Regions from separate parts of the Streptomyces sp. NPDC026246 genome, predicted to be linked through region 2. Evidence: riboswitches for the same ligand, from Rfam matches in the RefSeq annotation. Region 2 holds a riboswitch; each other region holds the start of a gene.
What was found. Region 2 has a riboswitch for cyclic di-AMP ahead of ACZ4M5_RS28305 (M23 family metallopeptidase). Riboswitches for the same ligand answer to the same signal wherever they lie in the genome.
Positions count from the first base shown of each region.

Region 1: another riboswitch for cyclic di-AMP. It lies ahead of ACZ4M5_RS31200 (transglycosylase SLT domain-containing protein); the one in region 2 lies ahead of ACZ4M5_RS28305 (M23 family metallopeptidase).
Region 3: another riboswitch for cyclic di-AMP. It lies ahead of ACZ4M5_RS08885 (C40 family peptidase); the one in region 2 lies ahead of ACZ4M5_RS28305 (M23 family metallopeptidase).
Region 4: another riboswitch for cyclic di-AMP. It lies ahead of ACZ4M5_RS26600 (M23 family metallopeptidase); the one in region 2 lies ahead of ACZ4M5_RS28305 (M23 family metallopeptidase).

Region 1 covers NZ_JBVHPJ010000017.1:11,304-18,852, reverse strand. The annotation lists gene ACZ4M5_RS31215 (glycosyltransferase family 2 protein) at 1-1,271, opposite strand, end outside; gene ACZ4M5_RS31210 (GNAT family N-acetyltransferase) at 1,292-2,362, opposite strand; gene ACZ4M5_RS31205 (HAD family hydrolase) at 2,549-3,397, shown strand; gene ACZ4M5_RS31200 (transglycosylase SLT domain-containing protein) at 3,361-4,161, opposite strand; cyclic di-AMP (ydaO/yuaA leader) riboswitch at 4,165-4,334, opposite strand; gene ACZ4M5_RS31195 (polyprenyl synthetase family protein) at 4,840-5,850, shown strand; gene ACZ4M5_RS31190 (LolA family protein) at 6,081-7,307, shown strand; gene ACZ4M5_RS31185 (flavodoxin family protein) at 7,428-7,549, opposite strand, start outside.
Region 2 covers NZ_JBVHPJ010000013.1:121,811-129,359, forward strand. The annotation lists gene ACZ4M5_RS28290 (bifunctional acetate--CoA ligase family protein/GNAT family N-acetyltransferase) at 1-1,145, opposite strand, end outside; gene ACZ4M5_RS28295 (HPr family phosphocarrier protein) at 1,326-1,607, shown strand; gene ACZ4M5_RS28300 (GntR family transcriptional regulator) at 1,815-2,507, opposite strand; gene ACZ4M5_RS28305 (M23 family metallopeptidase) at 2,702-3,490, opposite strand; cyclic di-AMP (ydaO/yuaA leader) riboswitch at 3,504-3,668, opposite strand; gene ACZ4M5_RS28310 (M16 family metallopeptidase) at 3,860-5,248, opposite strand; gene ACZ4M5_RS28315 (M16 family metallopeptidase) at 5,245-6,615, opposite strand; gene ACZ4M5_RS28320 (DNA gyrase/topoisomerase IV subunit A) at 6,834-7,549, shown strand, end outside.
Region 3 covers NZ_JBVHPJ010000003.1:150,767-158,315, reverse strand. The annotation lists gene ACZ4M5_RS08895 (M23 family metallopeptidase) at 1-149, shown strand, start outside; gene pcrA (DNA helicase PcrA) at 238-2,721, opposite strand; cyclic di-AMP (ydaO/yuaA leader) riboswitch at 3,034-3,207, shown strand; gene ACZ4M5_RS08885 (C40 family peptidase) at 3,216-4,385, shown strand; gene ACZ4M5_RS08880 (SLAC1 family transporter) at 4,463-5,404, shown strand; gene ACZ4M5_RS08875 (hypothetical protein) at 5,382-5,735, opposite strand; gene ACZ4M5_RS08870 (C40 family peptidase) at 6,155-7,213, shown strand; gene ACZ4M5_RS08865 (LuxR C-terminal-related transcriptional regulator) at 7,242-7,549, opposite strand, start outside.
Region 4 covers NZ_JBVHPJ010000011.1:238,918-246,466, reverse strand. The annotation lists gene lhgO (L-2-hydroxyglutarate oxidase) at 1-416, shown strand, start outside; gene trmB (tRNA (guanosine(46)-N7)-methyltransferase TrmB) at 660-1,520, shown strand; gene ACZ4M5_RS26610 (PrsW family intramembrane metalloprotease) at 1,579-2,925, shown strand; gene ACZ4M5_RS26605 (aldo/keto reductase) at 2,953-3,906, opposite strand; gene ACZ4M5_RS26600 (M23 family metallopeptidase) at 4,051-5,082, opposite strand; cyclic di-AMP (ydaO/yuaA leader) riboswitch at 5,094-5,250, opposite strand; tRNA gene ACZ4M5_RS26595 (tRNA-Met) at 5,550-5,623, opposite strand; gene ACZ4M5_RS26590 (dihydrofolate reductase family protein) at 5,728-6,858, opposite strand; gene ACZ4M5_RS26585 (MarR family winged helix-turn-helix transcriptional regulator) at 7,145-7,549, shown strand, end outside.

The DNA of each region.
Region 1 (7,549 bases), on a different contig from region 2:
ACCGCCGTACGAAGCACCCGCCGCGCCCTGAGGTAGCCGAGCGGGCCGTAGAGCATGCCCCTGCGCTGCAGCCGGGACAGCCGTCGCGGCCACGGGTGGGTCCGCACGTCGTGGTCGCCCGGTGTGCCGCCGCCGTGTGTCTCGCGGACGGCCGTCAGCGCACGGGCGTGGGCGAGGCCGCGCGGCAGCCGCGCGAGGAACGCCGGCAGCAGCCCGGGCCGGTTCACCAGGACCGCCGTGAGGTAGGCGGTGAGCCCGGCCCCGTAGCCGTAGGCCTGCGTCTCCAGGTCCCGCCAGGTCTCCCGGTGGTGGTGCCAGACCAGGGCGTACGGCGTGTAGTGCAGCCGGTGGCCCTGGGCCAGGACGCGGACGAAGCCGTACAGGTCGTCGCCGCCCCGGGCGGCCGTCCCCGCCCCGGTGGCCGGGTCGAAGCCGCCCACCTCGCGCAGCACCCGCGTCCGGAACGCCATGTTCGCGCCGGAGCCGAACCGCCCCGCCGTGAACGGGAACAGCGGCTCGTCGCCCGGGGGCCTCGCCGGGTCGTACGTCCTGGGGGTGAAGCCCTTGGCGAAGCCGCCGTGGCTCTCCAGCAGCACCTGGGCCGGCGTGGTGAGCCGCGCGGGCAGGATCAGGCCGGTGGCGCAGCCGAGCCGGGCGTCCGCGGCGAACGGCGCGGTCAGCTCGGTCAGCCAGCGCGGGTCGGCGACCACGTCGTCGTCGGTGAAGGCCACCACCTCGCCCGCCACGGCGGCCAGCCCCGCGTTGTGCGCGGCTGCGAGCCCCGGAACGGGCTCGCAGACGTACCGCACGCGTTCGGCGTACTTCCGCTCGATCAGCTCCCGGGTCCCGTCCGTCACGGGCGCGTTGTCGACGACGACGATCTCGAAGCGCGGATGGTCCTGCGCCAGCAGGGAGTCCAGTGCCCTGGCCAGTTGCCCGGCCCGTTCCCGCGTGGCCACGACGACGCTCGTGAACGGCGGCTCCCCGGACCGCTCCGGCTCCTCGCCGGGTGCCGCCGCGCACTCCACCGCCGCACGGGCCGCCAGCACGGCCTTCGGGTCCGCCCCCTCGGGAACCCGTCCGAGCAACGTGCCCACCGGCCGGCCGCCCTTGCGCACCAGCACGAACACCTCCCCGGACGTCACGGGCAAGCTGCCCGGACCCGGGACGAGCACCGCCTCCCCGGCGCCGAGGTCCAGCTCGGCGACCTGCACCGCCCCGATGGCCAGGAACCGCCGTATCTCCTCCCGCGCACGTGCCGTACGGGCCATGCGCCCTCCCCCCACTCGTGTCAGGTACGGCGCAGCCGGGCCGCGCCCTTCAAGGTCCGCGCCGCCAGTGCCGCCAGCCGCGGCCGGGCGCGGACGAAGCCGTGCGCGCGGCGTACCGGCTCACGGCGCAGCCAGTGCAGTGCCGCGCCCGCCCCGGGCCGCAGCACCGCGCCCTCGTACACGGGCAGTTCGCCCGTCTTCAGCGCGTCCTTGTACTCGGCGGCGCCCCGCCCCAGATCGAGCGTGGTGATGCCCTCGGCCGCCGCCGCCTCGGCCATGCGCAGATGCAGCACCAGACCCGGCGAGAACTTGGCGAACTCCGGGTCGTACGCCGGGAACCAGCAGGCCAGGACCGAGGCCGAACGCAGTCCGAAGTGCGCGGCGACGGGCCGCTCACCGGCGTACAGTACGGAGAGCGTGCCGCTGCACTGCGCGGCCCGGGTTTGGGCCAGCTGCCCGACGAGCCGGGTGATCCACTCCTGGGCGAACCGGTCCCGGCGGCCGGTCCTGCGGTACTGCGCCGACTTCCACTCCATGAGCGTGCGCAGCGCGGCAGGGTCGCGTTCGTCGAACACGAACCGCAGCTCGCCCGTCTGCCGGCCCAGCCGGCGCTCCTTGGCCAGGGTCGTCTTGAGGAACTTCGGCGACTGGCCGCGCAGCACCGACTCGTAGGTCTCGTAGCCCTTCTCCACGTCGATGACGAACGTGGCGTGTTCCTCGGCCGCGTGCCCGACGAACAGCCGCTGCTCCGCCTCCAGGTTGTCGAAGGCGAAACTCGACAGCGAGCAGGCCCGCAGCAGTTCGCCCGTCTCCAGTGCCAGACCCGGCCGCAGGACGGCGCCCTGGGCGTCGGAGACACCGAGCCCGATGGCCCGGCCCTGCCCCAACGGGCCCCGCTCGTACGGCAGGAAGCCGGCCGGCTCCGCCCCTTCACGCACCACGGCGACGCGGGCCTGCGGCCTCACCCGGCCGACGGCCTCGGTGAACTCCGGTTCCATGAAGGGGTTGCGCGGTGCCCGGGAGGCGGCGCGCAGCGCACGCCAGCACTCCCGCTCCTCTTCGCCGAGCTCCCCGGGCCCGGCCACACGAATGCGTCCACTGCTCAACCCGACCCCCCGATCAAGTCCCCCCTGGACACATGGAAGGTACCGCCCGGGACGGTCCCTCGGGTAGGTAGCGGAGCATGTTGTTGCCAATCGGTGCAGAGGCCTTCAACCGGGCAATCGGCGTCCGTCGCGCGATGAAACGCAGGGGCCCGCTGTCCGTATTCTCTGATCATGGCCGCACCCCTCGCATATTCGCTCATCGCCACCGATCTGGACGGGACGTTGCTGCGCGGCGACGACACCCTGTCCGACCGGTCCCTCGCCGTGCTCGCGCGGGTGGCGGACGCCGGTGCCCAGCACCTCGTGGTGACGGGCCGCCCGGCGCCGAGAGTGCGGCCGCTCCTGGACGACCTGCGCTGCACGGGGCTCGCGGTGTGCGGGCAGGGCGCGCAGGTGTACGACGCCGGCGCGGACCGGCTGCTGTGGTCCATCACGCTGGACCGGGAACTCGCGGAGACGGCCCTCGGCAAGATCGAGGCCGAGGTGGGGCAGGTGTACGCGGCGGTCGACCAGGACGGCGTGGACGGGCTGACGCTGATCGAGCCGGGCTACCTCATGCCGCACCCGACCCTGCCGGCCGTCCGGGTCGAGCGGCGCGACGACCTGTGGGGGGAGCCGATCAGCAAGGTGCTGCTGCGCCACCCGTTCCTGTCGGACGACGAACTGGCGGCGACGGCCCGGTCGGTGGTCGGCTCACTGGCGACCGTGACCATGTCCGGTCCGGGCACGGTGGAGTTGCAGCCGTGCGGGGTGACCAAGGCGACGGGGCTGGCGCTGGCCGCCGAGCATCTGGGGCTGCGGCCCGCGGACACCCTGGCCTTCGGTGACATGCCCAACGACATCCCGATGTTCGACTGGGCCGCCCGCGGGGTGGCGATGGCCAACGCCCATCCCGAGCTGAAGGCGGTGGCCGACGAGGTCACCGCGTCGAACGAGGACGACGGCATCGCCGTCGTCCTCGAGCGACTGCTGGGCGGGGCGGCTCAGTACGGGCCGTTGACGTTGTCGATCGAGCCGTAGCGGTCGGCCGCGTAGTTGCAGGCCGCCGTGATGTTGGCGACCGGGTCGTACGGGTCGAAGGGGGTTCCGTCCACGTGGTACGCGGCGAAGGTCGGGTCGATGACCTGGAGCAGGCCCTTGGACGGGGTGCCCGCGACCGCGTTCGAGTCCCAGTTGTTGATCGCCAGGGGGTTGCCGGACGACTCGCGCATGATGTTGCGGTGGATGCCGTCGTAGGAGCCCGGGATCCCCTTCTGCGCCATGATGTCCAGCGCCTCGCGGATCCAGCCGTCCAGGTTGTCCGCGTAGGTCTTCGTGGCGGCCTGGGTGGCCTGGGCGACACCGCCGGCGGGCTTCGCGGCCGACTGGGTGGCGGGCTTCGCGGCCGGCTTGGCCGGCGCCGACGACTGGGTCGCCTTCTTCTCCGGGGCGGCGGCCTCGGCGCCCTTCACCTTCAGCTTCAGACCCGGGTGGATCAGCTTGGGGTTGTCGCCGACGACGGAGCGGTTGTCCTTGTACAGCTGCTTCCAGCCGCCCGAGACGTCATACGTGTCCGCGATGCGGTAGAGCGTGTCGCCCTTGGTCACGGTGTACGTGAGCGACTTCGCGGGCTGGGCGGCCTGCGGCAGGACGTGCGCGGCGGGCGCGCTCTGCGGCTCGGCGGCGACGGCGTTCACCGCGCCGAGGAGCGGGAGGGCCAGGGCCGCCCCGCCGGTGCCGGCTGCGACGACACCACGGGTGATCGGGTTCTTACGGGGGCGACGGTGCGTGCCTCGTCCGGGCATGGCGATGTTCCTCTCCGGCGCCTGCGAGGTGAGCTGTCGGGTTCGGGCCGGGAGGTGCCCGGCCGCGTACGGCACCGTGTGCCGTGCGCGGCTTCACCCCGAGCCGTTCCGCTGTGCGGACCGGCGACTTACCTGGGTCCCCCGCTCCTGCCCTGCGTGAGTGATCGGTGGATGGGTGCCCGGACGGTGGCAGGATTCGGCGTCCGCCGGACAGGGCGGGAACGTATGCGAGAGCACATGTCGGGAACAAGCACGGGAGTCACATATGGCGCTTGTTGACCTTGGTGGACCGGTATGGGGCAGCTTGATCCTTTGCTTTCGCCAAGGCTCAACTCGCTTGAGGGGGAAGGGTGTAGGGGCCGCGTTCCGGGTGCCGTCGTGAAAGGGTGGGCGTGATTCAACTCACTGATCACGACTCCGAGAGCAATGTGCACAACTGGGATTCGCTTCCCTATGTCGGCAAATCGGGCATAGGGTGCTACCTCCCGGTAAGTCGATAAATGTCTGCTCTTATGACCTGATCGAAAACATTGCGGTCCTGATCGGATACCGCCCGGCCTGTAACCATGGGCGCTGGCGGTGATCGAAACGTGACCGGATACGCTGACTCGAGTGAGGGCAGCGACCTATCGACAATGCGCGTAGCACCGCCAGACACCAGCAGACAGGAGACCCCTCGTGACCGACGTCGGGCCGTTCGGGCTGAGCGTGCGGGACCAGGCTCTGGAAGCCGACGTCCAGGCCGGACTGACGGCTGTCGAGGAAGGCTTGCTCGAGGCCACCAAGAGCGAGGTGCCCTTCATCACGGAGGCCGCCCAGCACCTGGTGCGCGCCGGCGGCAAGCGGTTCAGGCCGCTGCTGGTGATGCTCGCCGCCCAGTTCGGCGACCGGTACGCGCCGGGCATCGTGCCCTCGGCCGTCGTCGTGGAACTCACCCACCTCGCCACGCTGTACCACGACGACGTGATGGACGAGGCCGCCGTGCGCCGCGGCGTGGAGAGCGCGAACACCCGCTGGGGCAACTCCGTCGCGGTCCTCACCGGCGACTTCCTCTTCGCCCGCGCCTCGCACATCCTGGCCGACCTCGGCCCGGAGGCCGTGCGGGTGCAGGCCGAGGCGTTCGAACGGCTGGTGACCGGGCAGATCCTGGAGACCGCCGGACCGCAGGACGGCCGCGACCCCGTCGAGCACTACCTCGACGTGCTGGGCGGCAAGACCGGCTCGCTGGTCGCCGTGTCCTGCCGCTTCGGCGCGATGATGTCCGGCGCCGACGAGACGGTCGTGCACGTGCTCACCCAGTACGGCGAGCGGCTCGGCGTCGCCTTCCAGCTCGCGGACGACGTCCTGGACATCGCCTCCGACTCCCACGAGTCCGGCAAGACCCCCGGCACCGACCTGCGCGAGGGCATCCCCACCCTGCCGGTGCTCCGGCTGCGCGAGCGGGCCGCCCGGCTCGGCCTCGCCGAGGACGTCGCCCTGTGCGAGCTGCTCGACTCCGACCTCACCGACGACGCCCGGCACGCCGAGGCCCTGCGGCGGCTGCGCGCCCACCCGGCGCTGGAGCAGGCCCGCCAGGACACCGTCCGCTACGCCCAGGACGCCCGCTCGGCACTGGCACCGCTGCGCGACTGCGCCGCGAAGACGGCGCTGCTGGAGCTGTGCGACGCCGTGGTGCACCGCGCCGGCTGACCCCGCCCCTCCCCGGACCCCTACGGGTCGGGGGAGAAGCCGCCCCCGCGTGTCATACCCCAGCAGTACGCGGAGTTGAGCCCGCGGTCTGACGTATCCGCCCGGCCGATTTGGTCAGATGGAAACCACGGAAGACACCACTCCTCACCTGTTCGGGTGAGAATGGCGGCTCACGGACGAGTGCGTGGACGACACGGACGGCCGCCGCCGACCACGGAGGTAGGGCACACATGGCACCGTACGCATCCGACGACAGCACGACCGGCGGGGAGGCCGACGAGCGGCAGTCCCGGCGGCGCAAGGCCGCTCGCTACGTCGTCCCGGTCACGGTGATCGGGGTGGCGGCCGCGACGATCGGCCTGGTCCCGGCGCTCGCCGACTCCGGCGACCCCGACCTGCCGGACATCACCGCCCAGCAGCTCGTCGAGAAGATCGCGAAGTCGGACGTCGAGCAGCTGTCCGGCACGGTGAAGATCACCACGGACCTCGGTCTGCCGAACCTCGGCGGCCTGGAGTCCGGTCTGCTCTCCGGCGCCGCGGGCGGCGGCGACGGTTCCTCCGCCGACCCGACCGCCAAGCTCACCGAACTGGCCTCCGGCACGCACACCCTGCGCGTCGCCGCCGACGGTCCGGACCGGCAGAAGCTGTCCCTGGTGGAGAACGCGGCCGAGTACAGCGTCATCCACAACGGCAAGGACGTCTGGGCCTACGACGGCAAGTCCGGCGAGGTCTACCACGGCACCGGCCCGCAGAGCCCGAAGGCGGAGAAGGAGCAGCCGCCCGCCACGCCCAAGGACTTCGCCGAGGAGGTGCTGAAGGCCGTCGACGACACCACCTCCGTCACGGTGGACGGCACCGCCCGGGTCGCCGGCCGCGACGCCTACAAGCTGGTCGTCGAGCCGAAGCAGTCCGGTTCGACGGTCGGAGCCGTCACCGTGGCGGTGGACGCGAAGACCGGCATGCCGCTGAAGTTCACGCTGGTTCCCGCGAGCGGCGGTTCGGCCGTCGTGGACGCCGGCTTCACCAAGGTCGACTTCTCCCGGCCGGCCGCCTCCACCTTCGACTTCACCCCGCCCAAGGGCGCGAAGGTCACCGAGGAGAAGGACGCCGGCAAGGAGTTCGGCCAGGGCGTCGAGGAGCACGCCCGCAAGGGCGGACACGCCCCGGAGTCCGGGAAGGACCTCGGCGAGGGTCCCGGCGGCATGAAGACCATCGGCGAGGGCTGGAACGCCATCGCCACCTTCGGCACCGGCGGCGAGGGTGTGCCCTCCGGCGCGGCCGGCGGCGACCTCGGCGGCTTCGTCGACTCGCTCGGCGACAAGGTCACCGGCGCGTTCGGCTCGGGCACGGTCTTCTCGACCCGCCTGGTCAACGCCCTCGTCACCGACGACGGCCAGGTCTACGTCGGCGCGGTCACCAAGGACGCGCTCGTGAAGGCGGCCGACGCGGGGAAGTGACCCGCCACGCGCGCCGGGAGACCGGGAGCACGAGGCCGGGGACGTCGCAGGCGCCGGGACGTGAGCGTCCCGGCGCGCACCGTCCCCGGCTTCCGTGTCCCCCGGCCGCGCACCCGGCGCTCACGTCTCGTACAGGAACCGCGCGAGCGGAGCCTCCTGGGCGAAGAACGTCTTGGCCCGGGCCAGCGCCTCGGTGTCGGCCAGCACATCACCGGGCTTGCTGCCGTTGCCGAGCAGCACCC
Region 2 (7,549 bases):
TGCAGCCGGGACAGCAGGGCTACGCCGATGGCACCGGACTGGGCGAACAGCCCGATGCGGCCCGGGCGCGGCACCTCGGGGGCGAGGGAGGCGTTGAGCCGCACCCGGGGCGAGGTGTTGATGACACCGAAGGCGTTGGGCCCGATGATGCGCATGCCGTACGTGCGGGCCTGCCGGACGAGGGCACGCTGGCGCTCGCGCCCTTCGAGCCCGCTCTCGGCATAGCCGGCGGACACCACGACCAGTCCCTGCACCCCGTGTTCGCCGCACTCGGCGACGACCTCGGGCACGTGCTCGGCGGGCACGGCGACGACCGCGAGGTCGACGGGGCCGTCGATGTCGCGCACCGACCGGTGGGCGGGCACCCCGTCGAGTTCCTTCTGCTCCTGGGGCAGGGCCCTGTTCACGGCGTACAGGCGGCCGGTGTAACCGGCGTCGCGGATGTTGCCGAGGACGCTGCGTCCCACGCCGCCGGGGGTGCGTCCCGCGCCGATGACGGCGACCGAGCCGGGCGCCAGCAGTCGCTGCACGGAGCGGGCCTCCGCTCGGTGCTCGCGCGCGTACTGCACGGCCAGCGAGCGGTCGGTGGGTTCGAGGTCGAACTCCAGACGGACCACGCCGTCCTCGAAGCTGCGCTTCTGGGTGTACCCGGCGTCCGTGAACACCTTGATCATCTTGTTGTTCGCGGGCAGCACCTCGGCGGCGAACCGGCGGATGCCGCGCTCGCGGGCGACCGCGGCGATGTGCTCGAGCAGGGCGGAGGCGACCCCGCGGCCCTGGTGTGCGTCCTGCACGAGGAAGGCGACCTCGGCCTCGTCGGCTGGGGCGGACGCGGGCGTTCCGTCGGCGCCGATCCGGTCGTAGCGTACGGTGGCGATGAACTCGCCGCCGACCGTGGCCGCGAGTCCCACCCGGTCCACAAAGTCGTGGTGCGTGAAGCGGTGGACGTCCTTGGCGGACAGGCGAGGGTACGGCGCGAAGAAGCGGTAGTACTTGGACTCGTCGGAGACCTGCTCGTAGAAGCTGACGAGGCGATCGGCGTCATCGACGGTGATGGGCCGGATGCGTGCGGTGCCACCGTCGCGCAGCACCACGTCGGCCTCCCAGTGGGCGGGATACTCGTGCCGGTCCGGCGAGGTCTGCATGGGCCCCAGAGTACGGCTCGCGTCCGACAGCGGCGCGGGGCAGTCTGTGGGGGCGCCGGTCGGGTCGAGGCCGCGATCTGATCTCCGCCCCGGGGCGGTGGAACGACAGGACCGCTCCCGGTGGGCTTCACGTATGGGAAACTGGTCTAGACAACCCTGAACACCGAAGGGCAGCAACACATGGCTGAGCGCCGCGTCAACGTCGGCTGGGCCGAGGGTCTCCACGCCCGCCCCGCCTCCATCTTCGTCCGAGCCGCCACGGCCACAGGCGTCCCGGTGACGATCGCCAAGGCTGACGGCAACCCCGTCAACGCGGCCTCGATGCTGGCCGTCCTGGGCCTGGGCGCCCAGGGCGGCGAGGAGATCGTCCTCGCCTCCGACGCCGAGGGCGCGGACGCCGCCCTGGACCGGCTGGCCAAGCTGGTCGCCGACGGTCTCGAGGAACTGCCCGAGACCGTCTGATGTGAGAGCGCCTCTCAGGTGCGTGCGGGGCCTGTCCGGTGTCGACCGGGCGGGCCCTTCGCATGTCCGGCCATGTTTTCGTCCGCGCGGACGAATTGCGCACCGCATGGGGGCGGCATTCCAAAAACAGGCAGCGGAAAAGGGGGCAGCGGAAAGGGGAAATTCCACCCCTCCGGCATTCCCTGCTCTTTGTATACGGCTCGCGTGTTAATTCCGCGGGCTCGCCGTGTTGAGGGGATGTTGCGAGTTCCTCACCCGCCCGCGCTCCCCGGCCGAGCCGGACCGCAGGCGGTGGGCGGCGGTCGCGCGCTCGACGTGCGCGGCCGCGGCGGCCCGCGCGCGCTCGCCGTCCCCGCGCGCCACGGCGTCCACGATCGCGCCGTGCTCGTTCCACGACTCCACCGGGCCGGGCTGCGCCTCGACCGTGTACATCCAGGCGATCTTGTGCCGGAGCTGGGTGAGCACCGCGGTCAGCGCGGGGCTCCCGCAGGCCTGCGCCAGCGTCTCGTGGAACCAGCCGTCCAGGGAGCGCAGGTCCTCGCCGCCGCCCTGGCGCGCCCGCTCCCGGCCCAGCCGGACCAGGCCGCGCAGGACCTTGAGATGGGCCTCGGTGCGGCGCTGTGCGGCCCGGGCCGCGCCGAGCGGCTCCAGCAGCACCCGCATCTGCAGCAGGTCGGCGGCCTCCTGCTCGGTGGGCTCGGCGACACAGGCGCCCGCGTGCCGCCTGGTCACCACGAAGCCCTCGGCCTCCAGCGTGCGCAGGGCCTCCCGCACGGGGACCCGGGAGACGCCGTAGCGGCGGGCCAGCAGCTCCTCGGTGAGCCGGGCCCCGCACGGGTGGACGCCGGCGACGATGTCGTCCCGGATGGCCGTGCACACCGAGTGCGCGGGAATGCGCATGACCGACCTCCGTCTGATTCCCGGGGAAAACGCCGACGCGCGCTCCACGGCTTCATTGCACGTGACTCTATTGCAATGTGCCGCACTTTCCGGCGGCGGACGGAAATCAGGGAGAAGTTTTTGGGCGACGAGCCGTCCGGGACGCGAAAAGCCCCGGCCTGCGGGCCGGGGCTGTCACGAATCTCGGGGTGACGTCAGAGGTTGACGCCGTGCGAGCGCAGGTAGGCGACGGGGTCCATGTCGGAGCCGTACTCGGGGCTCGTGCGGGCCTCGAAGTGCAGGTGCGGGCCGGTGACGTTGCCGGTCGCGCCGGACAGGCCGATCTGCTGGCCGGGGGTGACCTGCTGGCCGACCGAGACACCGACGGACGACAGGTGGCCGTACTGGGTGTACGTGCCGTCGTTCATCTTGATCACGACCTGGTTGCCGTACGCGCCGCCCCAGCCGGCCTCGACGACCGTTCCCGCGCCGACGGAGTGGACCGAAGTGCCGGTCGCGGCGTGGAAGTCGACGCCGGTGTGGCTGCCGGAGGACCACAGGCCACTGCTGGCCTGGTAGCTGGTGGACACGTAGGAGCCGGAGATCGGGGACACGAAGGTGTTCAGGCGCTTGCGCTCGGCCTCGCGTGCGGCCCGTTCCTTGGCCTCGCGCGCCTTCTCGGCGGCTTCCTTGGCCTTCTTGGCCGCCTCGGCGGCCCGCTCGCGCGCGGCCTCCTCGGCCTTCTTCTTCGCGGCGGCCTCCTCGGCCGCCTGCTTCTGCGCGACGGCCTGGGCGTCGATCTGCTCGGCGACGGTGTCGCCCATGGTGACGACGGGGGTGAGACCGGTCTGCTCGGGTGCCGGCTCGGCGGCGAAGGCGGCCGGAGCGGCCACGGTGCCGATGACGCCGGTCGTGGCGAGGGCCGCGACGCCCGCCGCACGGGCCGTGCCGCGCTGGATGCGGCTGGGACGACGGTGCTTCCCGGTGGCGCGGGTGAACGCCATGAAGTGGCTGGTCCTTTCCTTCCTTCTCGCCTACCGGGTTAGCTGACGGGTTCGGAGCAGGAAGGTCTCCTACGGACCCCCTCGCGGCTCGCGCGGGCGTCCGATTCACCCCAGGGACTGCGGTTGGGTCCCCGGCTCCCCTGGCTCGCGCCGTACGGGGACTCGGCGATGACTGTCCGGTGCCGCGGGTGCGGCGCACTGCCTGACGAACAGCCCGGATGACGCTAAGCGGCGCCGCTTTCAATTCCCAAACGAAACCCGCCTTTTGTAGCGCATCCCACAGGGCAGACAGGCCACCTCCGTATCAATTCGGGCATAAGGGAGCCCTGGTGCCTTCGATGACAACCAGGGCTCCCGCGCGCGTGTGGCCTACTCCGCGGTGACGACCGAGACTTCGCCGATGCCGAGGGCCTCGACGGGCGCCTTGATCTGCGTCGCGTCACCGACGAGGACGGTCACCAGGCGGTCCACGGGGAAGGCGCTGACGACCGCCGCGGTGGCCTCCACGGTGCCGGTCGCGGCGAGCTGCCGGTACAGCGCGGCCTGGTAGTCGTCGGGCAGGTGCTGCTCGACCTGGTCGGCCAGCGTGGAGGCGACGGCCGCCGCCGTCTCGTACTTCAGCGGCGCGACGCCGACCAGGTTCTGCACGGCGACGTCCCGCTCGGCGTCGGTCAGCCCCTCGGCGGCCAGGGTGCGCAGCACGGCCCACAGGTCCTGCAGGGCGGGGCCGGTGTTGGGCGTGTCCACGGAACCGCTGATGGCGAGCATCGAGGCGCCGGTGCCCTCCGGGGCGGACCGCAGGACCTGGGCGAACGCCCGCACCCCGTAGGTGTAGCCCTTCTCCTCGCGCAGCACGCGGTCCAGACGGGACGTCAGGGTGCCGCCGAGGCAGTACGTGCCGAGCACCTGGGCGGGCCAGACGCGGTCGTGCCGGTCCGGGCCGGTGCGGCCGATGAGCAGCTGCGTCTGGACGGCGCCCGGGCGGTGCACGATGACGACCCGGCCCGTGTCGTCGGCGGTGACCGGCGGCACCGGACGCGGCTCGGCCCGGGAGCCGGTCCAGGCGCCCACCGTGTCACCGAGCAGGGCGTCGAGGTCGATGCCGGTGAGGTCGCCGACGACGACGGCGGTGGCCGTGGCGGGCCGGACGTGCTTCTCGTAGAAGCCGCGCACGGCGGCGGAGTCGATCGCGGCGACCGTCTCCTCGCTGCCCTGCCGGGGCCGTGACATGCGCGAGTCGGCCGGGAACAGCTGCCGGGACAGCTCCTTGGCGGCCCGGCGCGAGGGGTTGGCCAGCTCGTGCGGGATCTCGTCGAGGCGGTTACGGACCAGCCGCTCGATCTCGCTGTCCGCGAACGCGGGCGCCCTCAGGGCGTCGGCCAGCAGACCGAGCCCCTTCTCGAGCCGGGAGGCCGGGACCTCCAGGCTGATCCGGACCCCGGGGTGGTCGGCGTGCGCGTCCAGGGTGGCGCCCGCGCGCTCCAGTTCGGCCGCGAACTCCTCGGCGGAGTGCTTGTCCGTGCCCTCGGAGAAGGCCCGCGCCATGATCGTGGCGACGCCGTCCAGGCCGGCCGGCTCGGCGTCCAGGGGCGCGTCCAGCAGCACCTCGACGGCGACGACCTGCTGGCCGGGGCGGTGGCAGCGCAGGACCGTCAGGCCGTTGCCGAGGGTGCCGCGCTCCGGGGCCGGGAAGGCCCACGGCTTGGCCTCGCCCGCCTGCGGCCGGGGGTGGAAGTCCATCGTGGCGAGCTCGGTCACTTGGCCGCCTCCTCGTTCTCGTCGCCGGCCGCGGGTGCGGTGTCCCCGGCATCGTCGGTCTCGTCGGCGACGGGCTCGTAGACGAGCACCGCGCGGTTGTCGGGGCGCAGGCGGGCCTTGGCGACCTCCTGGACCTCCTCGGCCGTGACCTCCAGCACGCGCTGGACGGCGGTCAGGGCGAGCTGGGGGTCGCCGAACAGCACCGCGTACCGGCACAGTTCGTCGGCGCGGCCCGCGACCGTGCCGAGGCGGTCCAGCCACTCGCGCTCCAACTGCGCCTGGGCGCGCTCCATCTCCTCGGCCGTGGGGCCCTCCTCGGCGAACCGGGCGAGCTCCTCGTCGATGGCGGCCTCGATGACCGGCACCTCCACGTCGCCGGACGTCTTGACGTCCAGCCAGCCCAGGGAGGGCGCCCCGGCCAGCCGCAGCAGGCCGAACCCGGCCGCGACGGCCGTACGGTCGCGCCGCACCAGGCGGTTGTACAGACGGGAGGACTCGCCGCCGCCCAGGACGGTCAGGGCAAGGTCGGCGGCGTCGCACGCGCGTGTGCCGTCGTGCGGCAGCCGGTAGGCAGCCATCAGGGCACGCGCCGGGACCTCCTCCTCGACGACCTCGCGCAGCTGCTCGCCGATGGTCTCCGGCAGGGAGCCGTCGCGCGGGGCGGGCTTGCCGTCGTGGCCGGGGATGGAACCGAAGTACTTCTCGACCCAGGCCAGCGTCTGCTCGGGGTCGATGTCACCGACCACGGAGAGCACGGCGTTGTTCGGCGCGTAGTACGTGCGGAAGAACGCGCGGGCGTCCTCCAGGGTCGCCGCGTCCAGGTCGGCCATCGAGCCGATCGGGGTGTGGTGGTAGGGGTGGCCCTCCGGGTAGGCGAGGGCGGTGAGCTTCTCGAAGGCGGTGCCGTAGGGGACGTTGTCGTAGCGCTGGCGGCGCTCGTTCTTGACGACGTCGCGCTGGTTCTCCATCGACTCCTCGTCGAGGGCGGCCAGCAGGGAGCCCATGCGGTCGGCCTCCAGCCAGAGGGCGAGCTCCAGCTGGTGGGTGGGCATGGTCTCGAAGTAGTTGGTCCGCTCGAAGCTGGTGGTGCCGTTCAGCGAGCCGCCCGCGCCCTGGACCAGTTCGAAGTGGCCGTTGCCCTTGACCTGGGCGGATCCCTGGAACATCAAGTGCTCGAATAGGTGAGCCAGGCCCGTACGCCCCTTGACTTCGTGGCGCGAGCCGACGTCGTACCAGAGGCACACCGCCGCGACGGGGGTCAGGTGGTCCTCGGAGAGCACCACGCGCAAGCCGTTGGCCAGGCGGTGCTCGGTTGCTGTCAGGCCTCCGGAGCCTGCCTGGGCTGTGGCCGTGTGACCCATGGGCATGTACGTCCCTTCGATCGCGGAGCGGTCTTCACAACCGCGGATTCGTGCCGGTCCTGCCACTGTATGCAAGCGCGCGAAGCCCTGGTGAAGTTCCCGGTGCCGGCCTCCTTCCGGGGGCGCGGGCGCCGCTTGCCCCGGGGCCTGGTCCCGCTTGTCAGTGCGGCGGTCCACAATGGTCCGCGTCAGATCTGGATCGCAGCAGCAAGGAGCCGGCAGCGATGGCCCGCCGCAGCACGAAGACCCCGCCGCCCGACGACTCGTACGAGGAGCGGATCCTCGACATCGACGTCGTCGACGAGATGCAGGGCTCCTTCCTCGAGTACGCGTACTCGGTCATCTACTCCCGCGCCCTGCCGGACGCCCGCGACGGTCTCAAGCCGGTGCACCGGCGCATCGTGTACCAGATGAGCGAGATGGGCCTGCGTCCCGAGCGGGGGTACGTCAAGTGCGCCCGCGTCGTCGGCGAGGTGATGGGCAAGCTGCACCCGCACGGCGACGCGTCGATCTACGACGCCCTGGTGCGCATGGCCCAGCCGTTCTCCATGCGCGTCCCCCTGGTGGACGGCCACGGCAACTTCGGCTCCCTGGGCAACGACGACCCGCCGGCCGCCATGCGGTACACCGAGTGCCGCATGGCCGAGGCGACGAGCCTGATGACGGAGTCGATCGACGAGGACACCGTCGACTTCAACCCGAACTACGACGGCCAGGAGCAGGAACCGGCCGCGCTGCCCGCCGCCTTCCCGAACCTGCTGGTCAACGGCGCCTCGGGCATCGCGGTCGGCATGGCGACGAACATGCCGCCGCACAACCTGCGCGAGGTCATCGCCGCGGCCCGCCACCTGATCAGGCACCCGAACGCGGATCTCGACGCCCTGATGAAGCACGTCCCGGGCCCGGACCTGCCCACCGGCGGCCGCATCGTCGGCCTGTC
Region 3 (7,549 bases), on a different contig from region 2:
CGGCCGTGAAGGCCGGCGACCCGATCGCCCGCTCCGGCAACTCCGGCAACTCCACCGGTCCGCACCTGCACTTCGAGGTGCGCCCGGGCGGCGGCTCCGCGATCGACCCGCTCCCGTGGCTGCGCAGCCACGGCATCAACCCGGCCTGATCCCACGGCGGTCGGGGACGCTCCGGCGGTCCCTCCCGGCCCCCGGCCCCCGCCCGCGGCGTGCGAACGGGAGCCTCCTCTCAGCGGGTCAGAGCTTCTCCACCGGCGCGTAGCGCAGCAGCAGCCGCTTGGGCTTGGTGTCGCCGAAGTCGATCGTCGCCTCGGCGTTCGCGCCCGTTCCCTTGACCGCGACGACCGTGCCGAGCCCGAACTGGTCGTGGGTGACCCGGTCCCCGACGGTCAGCGCCACCACCGGCTTCTCGGCGGTGCGGCGCGTGGCGAAGCCGGAGGCACCGGACGCCGAGGAGCGCGAGCGGGACGAGGACAGGGAGGCCGCGACCGCGGAGACCGGCCCGGAGGACGCGGGCACGGTCGAACCCGTGCGCTTCCACTCAACGTGGGCCGGCGGGATCTCCTCCAGGAACCGGGACGGCGGGTTGTACGACGGCTGGCCCCAGGCGCTGCGCAGGGTGGACCGCGTCAGATACAGCCGCTCGCGGGCGCGCGTGATCCCGACGTAGGCCAGGCGGCGTTCCTCCTCCAGTTCCTTGTTCTCCCCCAGGGCACGCATGTGCGGGAAGACGCCGTCCTCCATGCCGGTGAGGAAGACGACCGGGAACTCCAGGCCCTTGGCGGTGTGCAGGGTCATCAGCGTGATGACGCCGTCGCCGTCCTCCTCGTCGGGGATCTGGTCGGAGTCGGCGACCAGCGCGACCTGTTCGAGGAAGTCGGACAGGGTGCCGCCGGTCTCCGCGTCCTCGCCGCGTTCCTGCTCGAACTCCATGGCGACGGCGGCGAGTTCCTGGAGGTTCTCGATCCGGGTCTCGTCCTGGGGGTCGGTGGACGCCTGGAGCTCGGCCAGGTAGCCGGTGCGCTCCAGCACGGCCTCCAGGACGGTGGCCGGTCCGGCGCCGGACTCGACGATCGTGCGGAGGTCCTCCATCAGCGTGTTGAACCGCTTGACGGCGTTGGTGGAGCGCGCGGCCATGCCGTACGCCTCGTCGACGCGCTTGAGCGCCTGCGGGAAGCTGATCTTCTCGCGCTGGGCCAGGGCGTCGATCATCGCCTCGGCGCGGTCGCCGATGCCCCGCTTGGGGACGTTGAGGATCCGGCGCAGCGGCACCGAGTCCTCGGGGTTGGACAGCACGCGCAGGTAGGCCAGGACGTCCCGGACCTCCTTGCGCTCGTAGAAGCGCACGCCGCCGACGACCTTGTAGGGCAGGCCGACGCGGATGAAGACCTCTTCGAAGACACGGGACTGGGCGTTGGTGCGGTAGAAGACCGCGACGTCGCCCGCCTTGGCCTCGCCGGCGTCGGTGAGGCGGTCTATCTCCTCGGCGACGAACTGCGCCTCGTCGTGCTCGGTGTCGGCGACGTAGCCGGTGATCCGCGCACCGGTGCCCGCGTTGGTCCACAGGTTCTTGGGGCGGCGGGACTCGTTGCGCTCGATGACGGCGTTGGCCGCCGACAGGATGGTCTGCGTGGAGCGGTAGTTCTGCTCGAGCAGGATCGTCGTCGCGTCCGGGTAGTCCTCCTCGAACTGGAGGATGTTGCGGATCGTCGCGCCGCGGAAGGCGTAGATCGACTGGTCGGCGTCGCCCACCACGCACAGCTCGGCGGGCGGCACCTCGGCCTCGGGCGGCACGTCGACGGGGTGCTCGGAGGTGCCGACCAGCTCGCGGACCAGGGCGTACTGGGCGTGGTTGGTGTCCTGGTACTCGTCGACCAGGACATGGCGGAAGCGGCGGCGGTAGTGCTCGGCGACGTCCGGGAAGGCGCGCAGCAGGTTGACCGTCGTCATGATCAGGTCGTCGAAGTCGAGGGCGTTCGCCTCGCGCAGCCGCGACTGGTACATCGCGTAGGCCTGGGCGAGGGTCTTCTCGAAACCGTCGGTCGCCTGGGCGGCGAAGTCCTCCTCGTCGATCAGCTCGTTCTTCAGGTTGCTGATCTTGGCGCTGAAGGACTTCGGCGGGTAGCGCTTGGGGTCCAGGTCCAGGTCTCGGCAGACCAGCGCCATGAGCCGCTTGGAGTCGGCGGCGTCGTAGATCGAGAACGACGAGGTGAAGCCGAGCTTCTTGGACTCGCGGCGCAGGATGCGCACGCACGCGCTGTGGAAGGTCATGACCCACATCGCGTTCGCCCGCGGGCCGACGAGCTGCTCGACGCGCTCCTTCATCTCGCCGGCGGCCTTGTTGGTGAAGGTGATGGCGAGGATCTGGCCCGGGTGCACGTGCCGCTCGGCCAGCAGGTGGGCGATGCGGTGGGTGAGCACGCGGGTCTTGCCGGACCCGGCGCCGGCGACGATGAGCAGCGGGGAGCCGGAGTGGACGACGGCGGCCCGCTGGTTGTCGTTGAGCCCTTCCAGCAGTGCGGCGGCGTCGATCACCGGGCGGGGCGCGCCGTCCCGGTAGTGGGTGTCGCGGTCCGGCGGCACGTCGAACTTCCCGCCGAACAGATCGTCCGGAAGCGGCTCCGGAGCGTGATCGTCCTCGGGGGGCGGCGGGGGCTCGTCCGCGGGGCCCCGCTGGGCCTGGAGGCTCGCCAGGAAGTTGTCGTCAAAGAGGCTGCTCATCGCTCTCCGAGTCTAGGGCGCCCCACTGACAGCCCGCCGCCACCCCGGGAACATCGCCCCGCACACCGGCCGGACCGCCGACTCCTGGCGCGTTGTCACCCTCCAGTACCGCGTGATCACGGTCCGCTATGTCCATAACAATTCAGGGCAAGTCACGACCAAGCCGCCGGGATCGTTCACTCCGAGCGATGCTCCCGGGAAAGGTCACGAAAATGTATCGGGCATATCACCCATCAACCTTCACAGGGACCACACGAGTTGGCTACCGTGCGATCAGGCCGCACGACCCTCTCCGGCGAACGTCGCCGGGCCGCGCGGCCTCCGCCGAGTCCGGTGTGCCGCAGCGGCAGCCGGAGCCGGGGACCCAACCGAGAACCCCGGGGTGAATCGGCCCGCCTCCGTATCCGGAGAAGGCCGTAGGGCAACCCTTCCGAACCACCCGCCCGAACCCGACAGCTAACCCGGTAGGCGGACGATGGAAGGAGTCGCCTCCCTTGGCGTCGCACCGCAAGTCGCGTCCCACCGGTTCGCGCGTGGCAGGCATACGGACCCCCGCCCTGGCAACGGCGGCCCTCACCTCGGTGGCCCTGCTGTCCCAGTCGGCCAACGCCGCCCCCGAGGCCGACGACAAGCCCAGCCTCGAAGAAGTCGAGAAGAAGGTCGACGACCTGTACCGCCAGGCCGAGTCGGCGACCGACAAGTACAACGGCGCCAAGGAGAGGACGGCGAAGCAGCGCAAGCGCGTCGACACCCTCCTCGACGACGTCGCGCAGCGCGCCGAGAAGCTCAACGAGGCGCGCGACAAGCTCGGTTCCTACGCCTCCGCCCAGTACCGCACGGGGGCGGCCGCGCCGGAGACGGCGACGTTCCTGCTCGCCGACACCCCGCAGGACTACTTCGACCAGACCCAGCTGATGGACCGGATGACCGGCCGCCAGAAGGAAGCGGTCGACGACTTCGTCACACAGCAGTCCGAGACGATGACGAAGCGCCGTGAGGCCACCGAGAGCCTCGAGAACCTCACGGACGCGCAGGGCGACCTGAAGGCGGCCAAGGCGGCCGTCCAGCGCAAGCTGGCCGACGCCCGCGAGCTGATGTCGAGGCTGACCGCCGCGGAGAAGGCGCGGCTCGCGGCGATCGAGCAGGAGAAGCAGCGGGAAGCCGCCCGCCGGGCCGCCGAGCTGGCCCGGCAGCAGGCCGCGCAGGAGCAGGCGCAGCGCGAGGAGGCCCCGCGGCAGGAGAGCGGCTCACCGTCGCCGGACTCCGGCTCGCCCTCCGCGCCGGCCCCGGTGGACTCCTCGTACGCCACCAAGGCGGACAAGGCCCTGGCGTTCGCGCGCGCCCAGATCGGCAAGCCGTACGTCTGGGGCGCCGTCGGTCCCGGCTCCTACGACTGCTCCGGCCTCACCCAGGCCGCCTGGAAGGCCGCCGGCGTCACCCTCCCGCGCACGACCTACGACCAGGTCGACGCCGGCACCACCGTTCCGATGTCGCAGGCCCGGCCGGGCGACCTGGTCTTCTTCTACGACGACGTCACGCACGTCGGGCTGTACATCGGCAACGGCATGATGATCCACGCGCCGAAGCCGGGCACGTACGTGCGCGAGGAGTCGGTCTACTACGACGGCGAGTCGGCGATCCACAGCGTGGTGCGGCCCGCCTGAGCGGACGCGGACGTTTTTGAGGGGCACGCGCGCGTGCCCCTCACCTCCGGCGCGCGTTGCTCTCTAGCATCGGCACCATGTCCGGTCCCTCCCCGTTTGCCACCTGGTGGGCGACGTATGCGCTGGCGACCGGCACCGTGTCGGTCGGTCTCGACTCCGCGGGTCACGCCGCCCTCTCCCGCGTCGTGCTGGCCCTGGCGTGCGGGGCGTGGCTGGTGGCGGCCGTGAGCCTGCTGCAGCGGGCGCGCGGCGCGTGGCGGGCGGAGGTGCCGGCCGTGTTCACCACCGCGGCGGCCGCCGCCCTCCTCGGCACCGGTTTCACCGCCGCGGGTCTGCGGTCCGTGGCCTGGGCGCTGCTGGCCCTGTCCGCGCTGGTCTGGGCGGTGCTGCTGGCCGTGGAGGTCGGGGGCCGGCGGGGGACGGTGTTCCTGCGGTGTGTGGCCACCCAGTGCCTCGCCGTGCTGGCGGCCGCCTTGGCCGCGGCCGAGTCGCTGGCCTGGCCGGCCCACGCGGCCCTGGTGCTGCTGTGGCTGGGGCTCGCGCTGTACGGCTTCGCCCTGTTCCGCTTCCAGCCCCGGCAGGTGGAGGAGGGGCGCGGCGACCACTGGTTCGCGGAGGGCGCGCTCGCGGTCTCCGCGCTGGCCGGGGCGCAGCTGCTGTCCGCCGACAGCTCCCGCCTCTACCTGTGGAACGAGGACGACGGCGACGCCCTGCGCAACACCGCCGTCATCCTGCTCGTGCTCGCCGCGGTCGCCTGCGTCGCTCTCCTGGTCGCCGAGCTGTTCTGGCCGCGGCACCACTACGACGCGCGGCGCTGGGCGACCGTGTTCTGCTGGGCCGTGACGGCGACGGCCACCCTGGAGGTCGCCGCGGCGCTCGACGTCGCCTGGCTGGACGTCGCCGGCCAGGCGCTGCTGTGGGCGGCCGTGGCCGCATGGCTCGCCTGCACCCTCTGGGCGGCCGCCTCGGCCCGGGCCGGTGCCCGGTCCTCCCGGGTCAGGTCCAGAGCACGGCGATGAAGACGTTGGCCGTGGTGAGCAGTCCGACCAGACCGAACAGGCCCTTGTCCACCCGCTCCTCGTCGCGCTTCACGTAGACCAGGCCGAGGATCACGATCAGGAGCGCCAGCTTCACGGCGATCTTGATGTTGTTCACGGACTGGTCGTCGGCCTGGTTGAGGCCGACCAGGGCCACGCCGGTGACCAGCATGGTCAGTGCGCCGTGCAGCATCGCGGGCGTGAAGCGGGCCGTACCCTCGCCCATCGCCTTCAGCTGGGTGAGGAAGCCACCCAGGAGCGAGGCGATGCCGATGATGTGCAGGCCGACGAAGAGGTGGATGAGTACGTCCATGAGGCCGGAGCCTAACCAGGGCCCGTCCGGCCGCCGGACACCGGCCCGGTGGTGCATATATGCGCCCCATAGCACCCGATCACCGCCGCCCGCCCATGATCTCGGGCTTCGGTCATCACGCTGAGTGAAGCGAAGGGCGCCGAGGCGGGATCTTGGTCGCATACGGTCACCACCGGTCCTCCGGGGACAGTTCCGCACACCCGCCACGAGGGCCGCACGCGCACCTCTACCGTCCTTCAGCAGGTGACCGGCTCCCCACCGCCGCCCGGGCCAGGGGCGGCAGTCGGACACCACCGCCGAGAAAGTCCGGCGGCGGCCCGTCTCCCCTGTGCGGGCCGCCGCCGGACGCGCAGGCCGCCCGTCCGCTCCCGGCGACCGCACACCCCCACCGGCGGTCGAGGAAAGGACGTGGCCCCCAGGTGGCAGCGCACCGCAAGCCCCGACAACGCCCCATGGCCGGCGGCCCGGCCCGTACGGCCGCCACGATCGCACTCGCCTCCGCGGCGACGGCGACGGGCTTCGACGGAACCGGGCACGCCGAGCCGCAGCTCACCCCCGGCCAGGTCAGGGCCGAAGTGGCCAAGCTGTACCGGCTGGCGGAGGCCGCCACCGAGAAGTACAACGGCGCGAAGGAGCAGGCGGACGAGGCCCGGCAGCGGCTGAGGGGGCTGCAGGACCGGGCGGCCCGCTCGCAGGAACGACTCGACGCGGCCCGGCAGGCGCTCGGCTCGGTCGCCGCCGCGCAGTACCGCTCCGGTGGCCTGGACCCGGCGATGCAGCTCGCCCTGTCCGACGACCCCGACCGCTACCTGGAGAACGCGGAGTTCGTCGAGCGGGCGGGCGACCGGCAGAGCGCCGCCGTCCGGCGGGTGCGCAGCCGGCTCCGCGAGATCGAGCAGCTGCGCGGGGCCGCCCGCGTCGAGCTGGCCTCCCTCAAGGAACGGCAGGCGGAGCTGAAGCGCCACAGGACGGCCGTCACCGGCAAGCTCGGCTCCGCGCGGCAGCTGCTGTCCCGGCTGAGTCCGCAGGAACGTTCGCAGGTGGGCGGATCATCGGACCGCGCGACCCGCTCGGCCGGCGCGCGGGACACCCTCGCCGCTCCCGGCTCCGCCACGGTCCAGGCGCCGGGCCCGCGGGCGGCCGCCGCCGTCTCCTACGCCTACGCCAAACTCGGCAGCCCCTACGTCTGGGGCGCGACCGGCCCGAACGCCTTCGACTGCTCCGGCCTCGTCCAGGCCGCCTACCGCTCGGCGGGCGTCTCCCTGCCCCGCACCACGTACTCCCAGATCGCCGCCGGGCGCCGGGTCCCCCGCTCGGAGCTCCTCCCTGGCGACCTGGTGTTCTTCTACGCCGGGATCAGCCACGTCGGCATCTACGTCGGCAACGGGCGGATGATCCACGCCCCGAACCCGTCCGCGCCGGTCCGCGTCGCCCCGCTCGACGAGATGCCCTTCGCGGGGGCGACACGGGTGGTCTGAGCCGACGGGTTCACACCAGCCGGTGGACTCACACCAGCCGGCGGGCCGTCGCCCAGCGGGTCAGCTCGTGCCGGTTGGACAGCTGGAGCTTGCGCAGCACCGCCGAGACGTGGGACTCGACCGTCTTCACCGAGATGTACAGCTGCTTGGCGATCTCCTTGTACGCGTAACCCCGCGCGATCAGCCGCAGCACCTCGCGCTCGCGCTGGGTGAGGCGGTCCAGGTCCTCGTCGACGGGCGGGGCGTCGGTGGAGGCGAAGGCGTCCAGGACGAAACCGGCCAGCCGCGGGGAGAACACGGCGTCGCCCTCCTGGACGCGGAAGATCGAGTCGACCA
Region 4 (7,549 bases), on a different contig from region 2:
TCGACGGCGAGGTCCATCTCGGCCCGAACGCCGTCCCGGCCCTGGCCCGCGAGGGGTACGGCTGGACCACGGTCCGCCCGCGGGAGCTGGCCTCGACCCTGGCGTGGCCCGGCTCCTGGCGGATCGCCCGCCGGCACTGGCGGTACGGAGCGGGGGAGCTGCGGCGTTCCCTGTCCAAGAGCGCGTTCACGCAGGCGGTGCGCAGGATGCTGCCCGCCGTGACGGAGGACGACCTGGTCCCCGCGGCGGCGGGCGTGCGCGCCCAGGCAGTCCTGCGCGACGGAACCCTGGTCGACGACTTCCTGATCCGCGAGGGCCCGCGCACGGTCCACGTGCTGAACGCCCCTTCCCCGGCGGCGACGGCGTCCCTGCCGATCGGCCGCGAGGTGGCCCGCAGAGCACTGAGCGCACTGTGAGGCCTCCGCAGCCAGGCGACCAGGCCGAGGCCGCGTAGGTCCGCAGCCCGGCGTAGCGGGGTGCCGCCGTCCCACGCAAGGGGCCGTGTCGGGGGGTGTCCGCCCGCAGCTGGTTGGCGCGTCGACGGACAGTGAGTCGGTACGACACCCCATCGCGCCGTTCCGAGGACGGACACCCTCCGGCGCGGCCCCGACCCACCACCGGCGCCAGGCGAAGCACCGCGGCCGTAAAATCAGGGCACTGTGTCTGACTCCGCGAACACCCCTGAAAGCCCGCAGCCCGGGACGTCCGGCGCCGCCGAGACGCCGACGCCCGGCGCCGCCCTCCGCCACACCCGGGCCAAGGGCGAGCCGCGTTTCCCCGACGGGCCGAAGCCGGACCCGGCCGGGTCGCACTTCGAGCGGCGGATCCGGAGTTTCCAGCCCCGGCGCAGCCGGGTGACCGCGGGCCAGGCCGACGCCCTGCAGCGGCTGTGGCCCAAGTGGGGCCTGGACATCGACGGCCGCTCCCTCGACCTGCGCGACCTCTTCGGTGACGACCGCCCCGTCGTCCTGGAGATCGGCTTCGGCATGGGCGAGGCCACGGCCCAGATGGCCGCGGCGGCCCCCGCGACCAACGTCCTCGCCGTCGACGTCCACACGCCCGGCCAGGGCAACCTGCTCAACCTCGCCGACCACAACGGCCTGTCCAACATCCGCGTGGGCAACGGCGACGCGATCATCCTGCTGCGCGAGATGCTCGCCCCGGACTCCCTCGACGGCCTGCGCGTCTACTTCCCCGACCCGTGGCCCAAGAAGCGGCACCACAAGCGCCGGCTCATCCAGCCCGACTTCCTGACCCTGGCCGCCACCCGGCTGCGACCCGGCGCGCTGCTGCACTGCGCCACCGACTGGGAGCCGTACGCCGAACAGATGCTCGATGTCCTCACGGCGCACCCGGACTTCGAGAACACCCAGGCCGACGGCGGTTTCGCCCCGCGCCCCGACTTCCGGCCGCTGACCCGTTTCGAGGGCCAGGGACTGGACAAGGGACATGTCGTGAACGACCTCCTGTTCCGGCGCGTACCACACGCGGACCAACCCCAGCCCTCCGCCGGCGCCTGACCGCGCCCGTCACCTTCCCGCCTGCGGACGGCGCCCCTCCGTCGTTAGGGTCGAAGCCGTGGCCACCAGTTCCCCGCATCCGTATCCCAGCGGACCCGCCGACGGCACCCCCGTCGGCGGGTCCCTGCGGCACGCGCACTGGTGGCAGCGGCCCTGGGTGCGCTACGGCGCGCCCAGCACGCTCCTCGCGATATCCGGCCTGGTCATCCTCGCCCTGGTGCGCGAGGAGACCGGTACGGAAGGGTTCCTGGTCGGGCTGGGCCTGGCCGTCCTCCCGGTCCCCCTGCTGCTGGCGTCGTTCCGCTGGCTGGACCGGGTCGAACCGGGCCCCTGGCGGAACCTGTTGTTCTGCTTCGCCTGGGGGGCCTGCGCGGCCGCGCTGATAGCGATCGTCGCCAACAGCTTCGCCACGAGATGGATAGCCACGGCCACCGCGGACCCGTCCGGCGCGGACACGCTCGGCGCGACGGTGATAGCGCCGGTGGTCGAGGAGTCCGCCAAGGCGGCGGCCGTCCTGCTGGTCTTCCTGTTCCGGCGACGCGACTTCACGGGGATCATCGACGGCGTCGTCGTGGCCGGCGTCACGGCGACCGGCTTCGCGTTCACCGAGAACATCCTCTACCTGGGCACCGCCTTCGGCACGGACCAGATGACCGGCGGCAGGGGCATCGCGTCCGTCACGGCGGCGACCTTCTTCGTCCGCATCATCATGTCGCCGTTCGCCCACCCGCTGTTCACGGTCCTCACCGGCATCGGCTTCGGCGTCGCCGCGCTCCGGGGGGACCGCGGCCGGGTCCGCGGCGTGGCGTTCCCGCTCGCCGGGCTGCTGCTGGCGATGGGCATGCACGCGATGTGGAACGGCTCCTCGTCGTTCGGCGAGTACGGCTTCTTCGCCGTGTACGCGGCGTTCATGGTGCCGATCTTCGGTCTGCTGACGTGGCTGGTGATCTGGACCCGGCAGCGGGAGCTGCGGACCGTGCGCGAGGAGCTGCCCGCGTACGCGGTGGCCGGCTGGCTGGACCCGGCGGAGCCGTACGCCCTGGGCTCGATGCGGGCCCGGCGGATCGCCCGCGCCCACGCCCGGCGCCATGCGGGCAGGGGCGCGGCGCGCGAGGTGGCGCGGTACGAGGCATACGCGACGTCCCTCGCGTTCCTCCGCCACCGGGCCCGCCGCGGCCGGGCCGGCGCCGGCTTCACGGTCCGCGAGCTGGAACTGCTCGGCGAGCTGTGGCGGCGCCGGGAGGCGGCCCGCCCGGCCCTGGTCCACGCGGCCCGGATCACCTCCCCGCCGCCTCCGGCCATGGTGCAGCCCTGGCCGGTGCACGGGGTGCACGGCGCGTACGGCCAGGTCCACCAGCCGGCTCCCCACCCGGCGTACAGCCCGTACAACCCCTACCGCTCCTGAGCCGCGCCGCCGCTCCCCCGCGTCCCGTCAGGCGGAGGCCTCGTCGAGCCGGGCGGTCTCCGCGTCCGTCAGGGTCAGCTGCGCCACCCCCACCAGCGCCGGCAGCTGCTCCACCGTCCGCGCGGAGGCGATCGGCGCGACCACGGTCGGGCGGGCGGCGAGCCAGGCCAGGGCCACCGTCGCCACCGGCACCTCGTGCGCCGCGGCGATCTCGTCGAGCGCGTCGAGCACCCGGCGCCCGCGCTCCGTCTCCAGGTGCCTGGCCGCGCCCCCGGCCCGCGCGCTCTCGACGGTCGTACCGGGGCGGTACTTGCCCGTGAGGAAGCCGGACGCGAGCGCGTAGTAGGGCACGGCCGCGAGGCCGCTGCGCTCGGCGAAGTCCTGGAGCCCGCCCTCGTAGGTGTCGCGGGAGACCAGGTTGTAGTGGGGCTGGAGGGCCACGTAGCGGGCCAGTCCCTCGCGGTCGGAGAACTCCAGGGACTCCCGCAGCCGCTCCGCGGAGATGTTGGAGGCGGCGATGTGCCGCACCTTGCCTGCCTTGACGAGCTCGTCGAGGGCGCCGATGATCTCCTCGACGGGCACCTCGGGCCGGTCGTAGTGGGTGTAGTACAGATCGATGTGGTCGGTACCCAGCCGGCGCAGGGAGGCGTCGGCGGCGGCCTTGATGGTGGCGGCGGACAGCCCCTGGAAGTCGAGGTGCTGGCTCACCTTGGTGGCGACGACGACCTCGGAGCGGTTGCCGCGCGCCCGGAGCCACCTGCCGAGGATGGTCTCGGACTCCCCGCCCCGGTTGCCCTCGGCCCACGCCGAGTAGACGTCGGCGGTGTCGACGAAGTTGCCGCCGGCCGCGGTGTAGGCGTCGAGGACGGCGAAGGAACGGTCCTCGTCGGCGGTCCAGCCGAAGACGTTGCCGCCGAGGGCGAGCGGGAAGACCTCGAGGTCGGAGGAGCCGAGCTTGCGCAGATTCGTCGTAGCAGTCATACCCTGGGTCAACGACCGCGCGGAACGGCCCATTCCGCAAGCTGCGCACGACCCCGGGCGAACACCCCGGCCGGCGAAGACCGGCAGCCCTGACGCCGGGGGGTCGTCGTCAGGGCTGCCGGTGCTTCGACGGGCGCGGTGCGTCTACGGGTTGAGTCCCTTGCCCCGCAGCCACGCCATGGGGTCGATGCCGCTCGCGGAACCGCCGGTGTGGACTTCGAGGTGGAGGTGGGCGCCGGTGACGTTGCCGGTGGCGCCGACACGGCCGATGACGTCGCCGGTGCCGACCTTCTGGCCGACGCTGACGCCGATCGACGACTGGTGCGCGTACCAGATCTCGGTGCCGTCGTCGAGGGTGAGGACGGTCTTGTAGCCGTAGGAGCCGTTCCAGCCGGCCTCGGTGATGGTGCCGCTGTGGACCGCCTTGATCGGTGTGCCCGTGGGGGCGGCGAAGTCGAGACCGGTGTGGTAGCCGGAGGACCAGTAGGCGCCGGCCTGGCCGAAGCTGGAGGTGAGGGTGTACGAGGAGGTCGGCAGCGTGTACTGCTTGGCGAGGGCGGCGAGCCGCTCGGCCTCGGCCTTCTTCTCGGCCGCCTCCTCCGCCTTCTTCTTCGCCTCGGCGGCCTTGGCCTTGGCCTCCTTCTCGGCCTTGGCGACGGCCTCCTGGGCCGCCTTCTCGGCGGCGGCCGCGGCCTCCTGGGCGGCCTTGGTGTCGATCTGGTCCTGCTGGTGCTCGACCTGGGCCATGATCCGGGCGCGCAGGGCCTCACCGGCGCCGTCGGCGCCCGGCTCGGCCTCGGCGGTCGTGGTGCCCAGGCTGCTGAGCGGGGTGGCGGAGCCTTCGGGGGTGTCGTCGTCCGAGAGGAGGGAACCCACCGAGGGAAGGTCCGGGACGGAGATCGACACCGGCGGCTTGCCGGTCTGGGCGCTGGCCATGCCGCCCGCGCCGACGGCGGCTATGACACCGACGCCGAGGACGGTGGAGCTGCGGGCGAGTCCTCCGCCGCGCTGCTTGGAGACGCGGTGCCGGCCACGGACGGGGCGGATGGACTCCGCGGTGGGGTTCCACTCCTGGAACGGGCCCTCGTCGGTGCGCTGACGGCCGAAGCCGAAGGTCTCGGGGTCGCGCTGGTCCGCCGCGAACGGGGCAGCGGGGGCAGGCCGGTTGGACGCCACGTGGGCGTGCTCCTTTCCTTCCTTCTCGCCTACCGGGTTAGCTGACGGGTTCGGAGCAGGAAGGTCTCCTACGCGCGTATACCTGCCGTGCTGCCACGGCGGCATCCGCTCGATTCACCCCAAGTGGTGGTTCCCCGGTTCCCTTGCGGGATTCGGCGCGTGCGCACGGAGCCGCCTTCTGTGACGGCTGGGACGACCGCGCTGCGTTATCGAACGTTAATGGATGGCGCGGTGCGTATTCCAGCGCTTCCGCTTGATCATTAACCTTTTTCGCGCGGACCAACCTGCCACGACCGGGGTGAATCGGGCGAGTTGACCGCCTCCCGGACACCGCACGGGACTTGACGGTGTGTCAGTTGTTATGCGCAGCGGGGCGGTTCACTCACCGTGTGTGACGGCCGGTCGACGACCGGAGGGAAACGCACCGAGGGCCGGAACCCTTTCGGATTCCGGCCCTCGGCCTTCAGTAGCGGGGACAGGATTTGAACCTGCGACCTCTGGGTTATGAGCCCAGCGAGCTACCGAGCTGCTCCACCCCGCGTCGTTGTGTTCACCAGTGTACGCCATCCGCGGGACGTCTCGCGCACACCCCGGTCCGGCGCCCCCGGCACCGGCCCCGGCACACCCCGGCCCGGAGCGCCGCGCTCAGGGCAGCAGGTGCCGGTTCGGGGCCTTGGCCCGCTCCTCGTGCTCGGGCAGGAGGACGACCTGCGCTCCCCCGGCGGCCAGGACACCGCTGCCGTCGGCCCCGGATACGAAGGTGTCCGGCTCGCGCCAGGCCGTGACGACCCGCCGCACACCCGCGTCGAGGATCAGCCGGGCGCAGGGCGCCGGGCGGGAGGCACGGCGGGCGCAGGGTTCGAGGCTGCTGTAGACGGTCGCCCCGGCGAGCCTGGGGTCGGCCGGATCGAGCTTGGCCAGGGCCGCCTCCTCGGCGTGAACCACCGGGTCGCCGCCCTCGCGGGAGTGGCCGCGGGCCAGTTCGGTGCCGTCGGCCGCGACCACCACCGCCCCGACGCTGAACGCGGTCGCGGAGGGCGGGCAGTGCTCCGCGAGCTCGCAGGCGGCGGCCAGCCAGCGGTGGTCGGCGGCGACCGGGAGCGGCCCGGTGCCGGGGGCGGTCGGTTCGTAGCGCATCAGGACGACGTCCTCGATCCGGCGGCTGTCGACCAGCCGCAGCCGGCCCGGCGGGTAGCCGCCGGGGCCGAAGAGGCGGGGCGCGTCGGGGTCACCCACGAAGAGCGGGGCGAGGACCAGCTGGATCTCGTCGGCGAGCCCCTGGGTGAGCAGCTGGGTGTGGATCAGGCCGCCGCCCTCGACCATCAGCCGCCGCACGCCCCGCACGTCGTGCAGGTGGGTGAGGAGCCGGCGCCAGTCGAGGGCCGCGCCCAGCGGGACGACGTCGGTGGCGAGGCCGAGGGCGCGGGCGCGCCCGGCGCCCTCGTCGGTGGTGTAGAGGACCTTCTCGCCGCCGGTGTGCCAGAAGTGGGCCTCCGGGTCGAGGTCGCCGGTGCCGCTGACGGTGACCTTGAGGGGGTACTCGGGCCGGCCCGCGGCGGTGCGGGCGGCGCGGCGCTCCGGGGAGTTGACCAGGAGGCGGGGGTTGTCGGCCCGGATCGTGCCCGCGCCGACCAGGATCGCGTCGACGGACGCGCGCACCTCGTCGACGCGGTCGAAGTCGGCCGGGCTCGACAGGAACAGGCGTTCGGGTCCGGTGTCGTCCAGGTAGCCGTCGAGGGAGACGGCGGCGGACAGCAGGACGTACGGGTGAGGCATCGACGCTCCGCGGCTGGTCGGAAAAGCGGGACTGGATGGGCCTGGATGGGACTGGACGGGCTGGCCGGGCTGAGTGGGACGTGGCCAAGTCTTACGCGGTCACCCGGCCGGACGGGGACGGCACCCCCCCGCCGCCGGCCGCACCGGCGGAACCCGGCGCGGGCTGAGCCGCCGTCAGGCCGGTGACGGCCGTGCAACGGTCTGCTTGCCGCTCGGCTCTTCGGGTACAGCCTTTGCAAGAGGGCGACCTCCACAGCACCCGGAGCTTATGGAAAGTGACCGTTTTGTGACCGGATTCGGCGGGCCCGGTGACCACCGGGCCAGGGGGCCGGGCGAGGGCCCGGAAGCCGTCGCCTCGCAGATCGCCGACGCGGTGGACAGCCTGGCGGTCCTGTGGACGGTCGCGGCCCAGGAGGCGTCCCTGCGGCTGTCCCCGCATCAGTTGCGGGCGCTGCGCACGGTGCAGAGGGCACCCGGACTCAACCTCACCGCCCTGGCGGAGCGGCTGGACATCGGCCTGCCCACCGCCAGCCGCCTCTGCGACCGGCTCGCGGCGGCCGGCCTGCTGGAACGGGCCCCGCACCCGGACACCCGCCGCGAGGTCCAGCTCCGGCTCACCACGCACGGCCGCAACGTCCTGAGCGACGTCGCCGGTCGCCGCACCCACGCCCTCACCGTCGCCGTGGCCGCG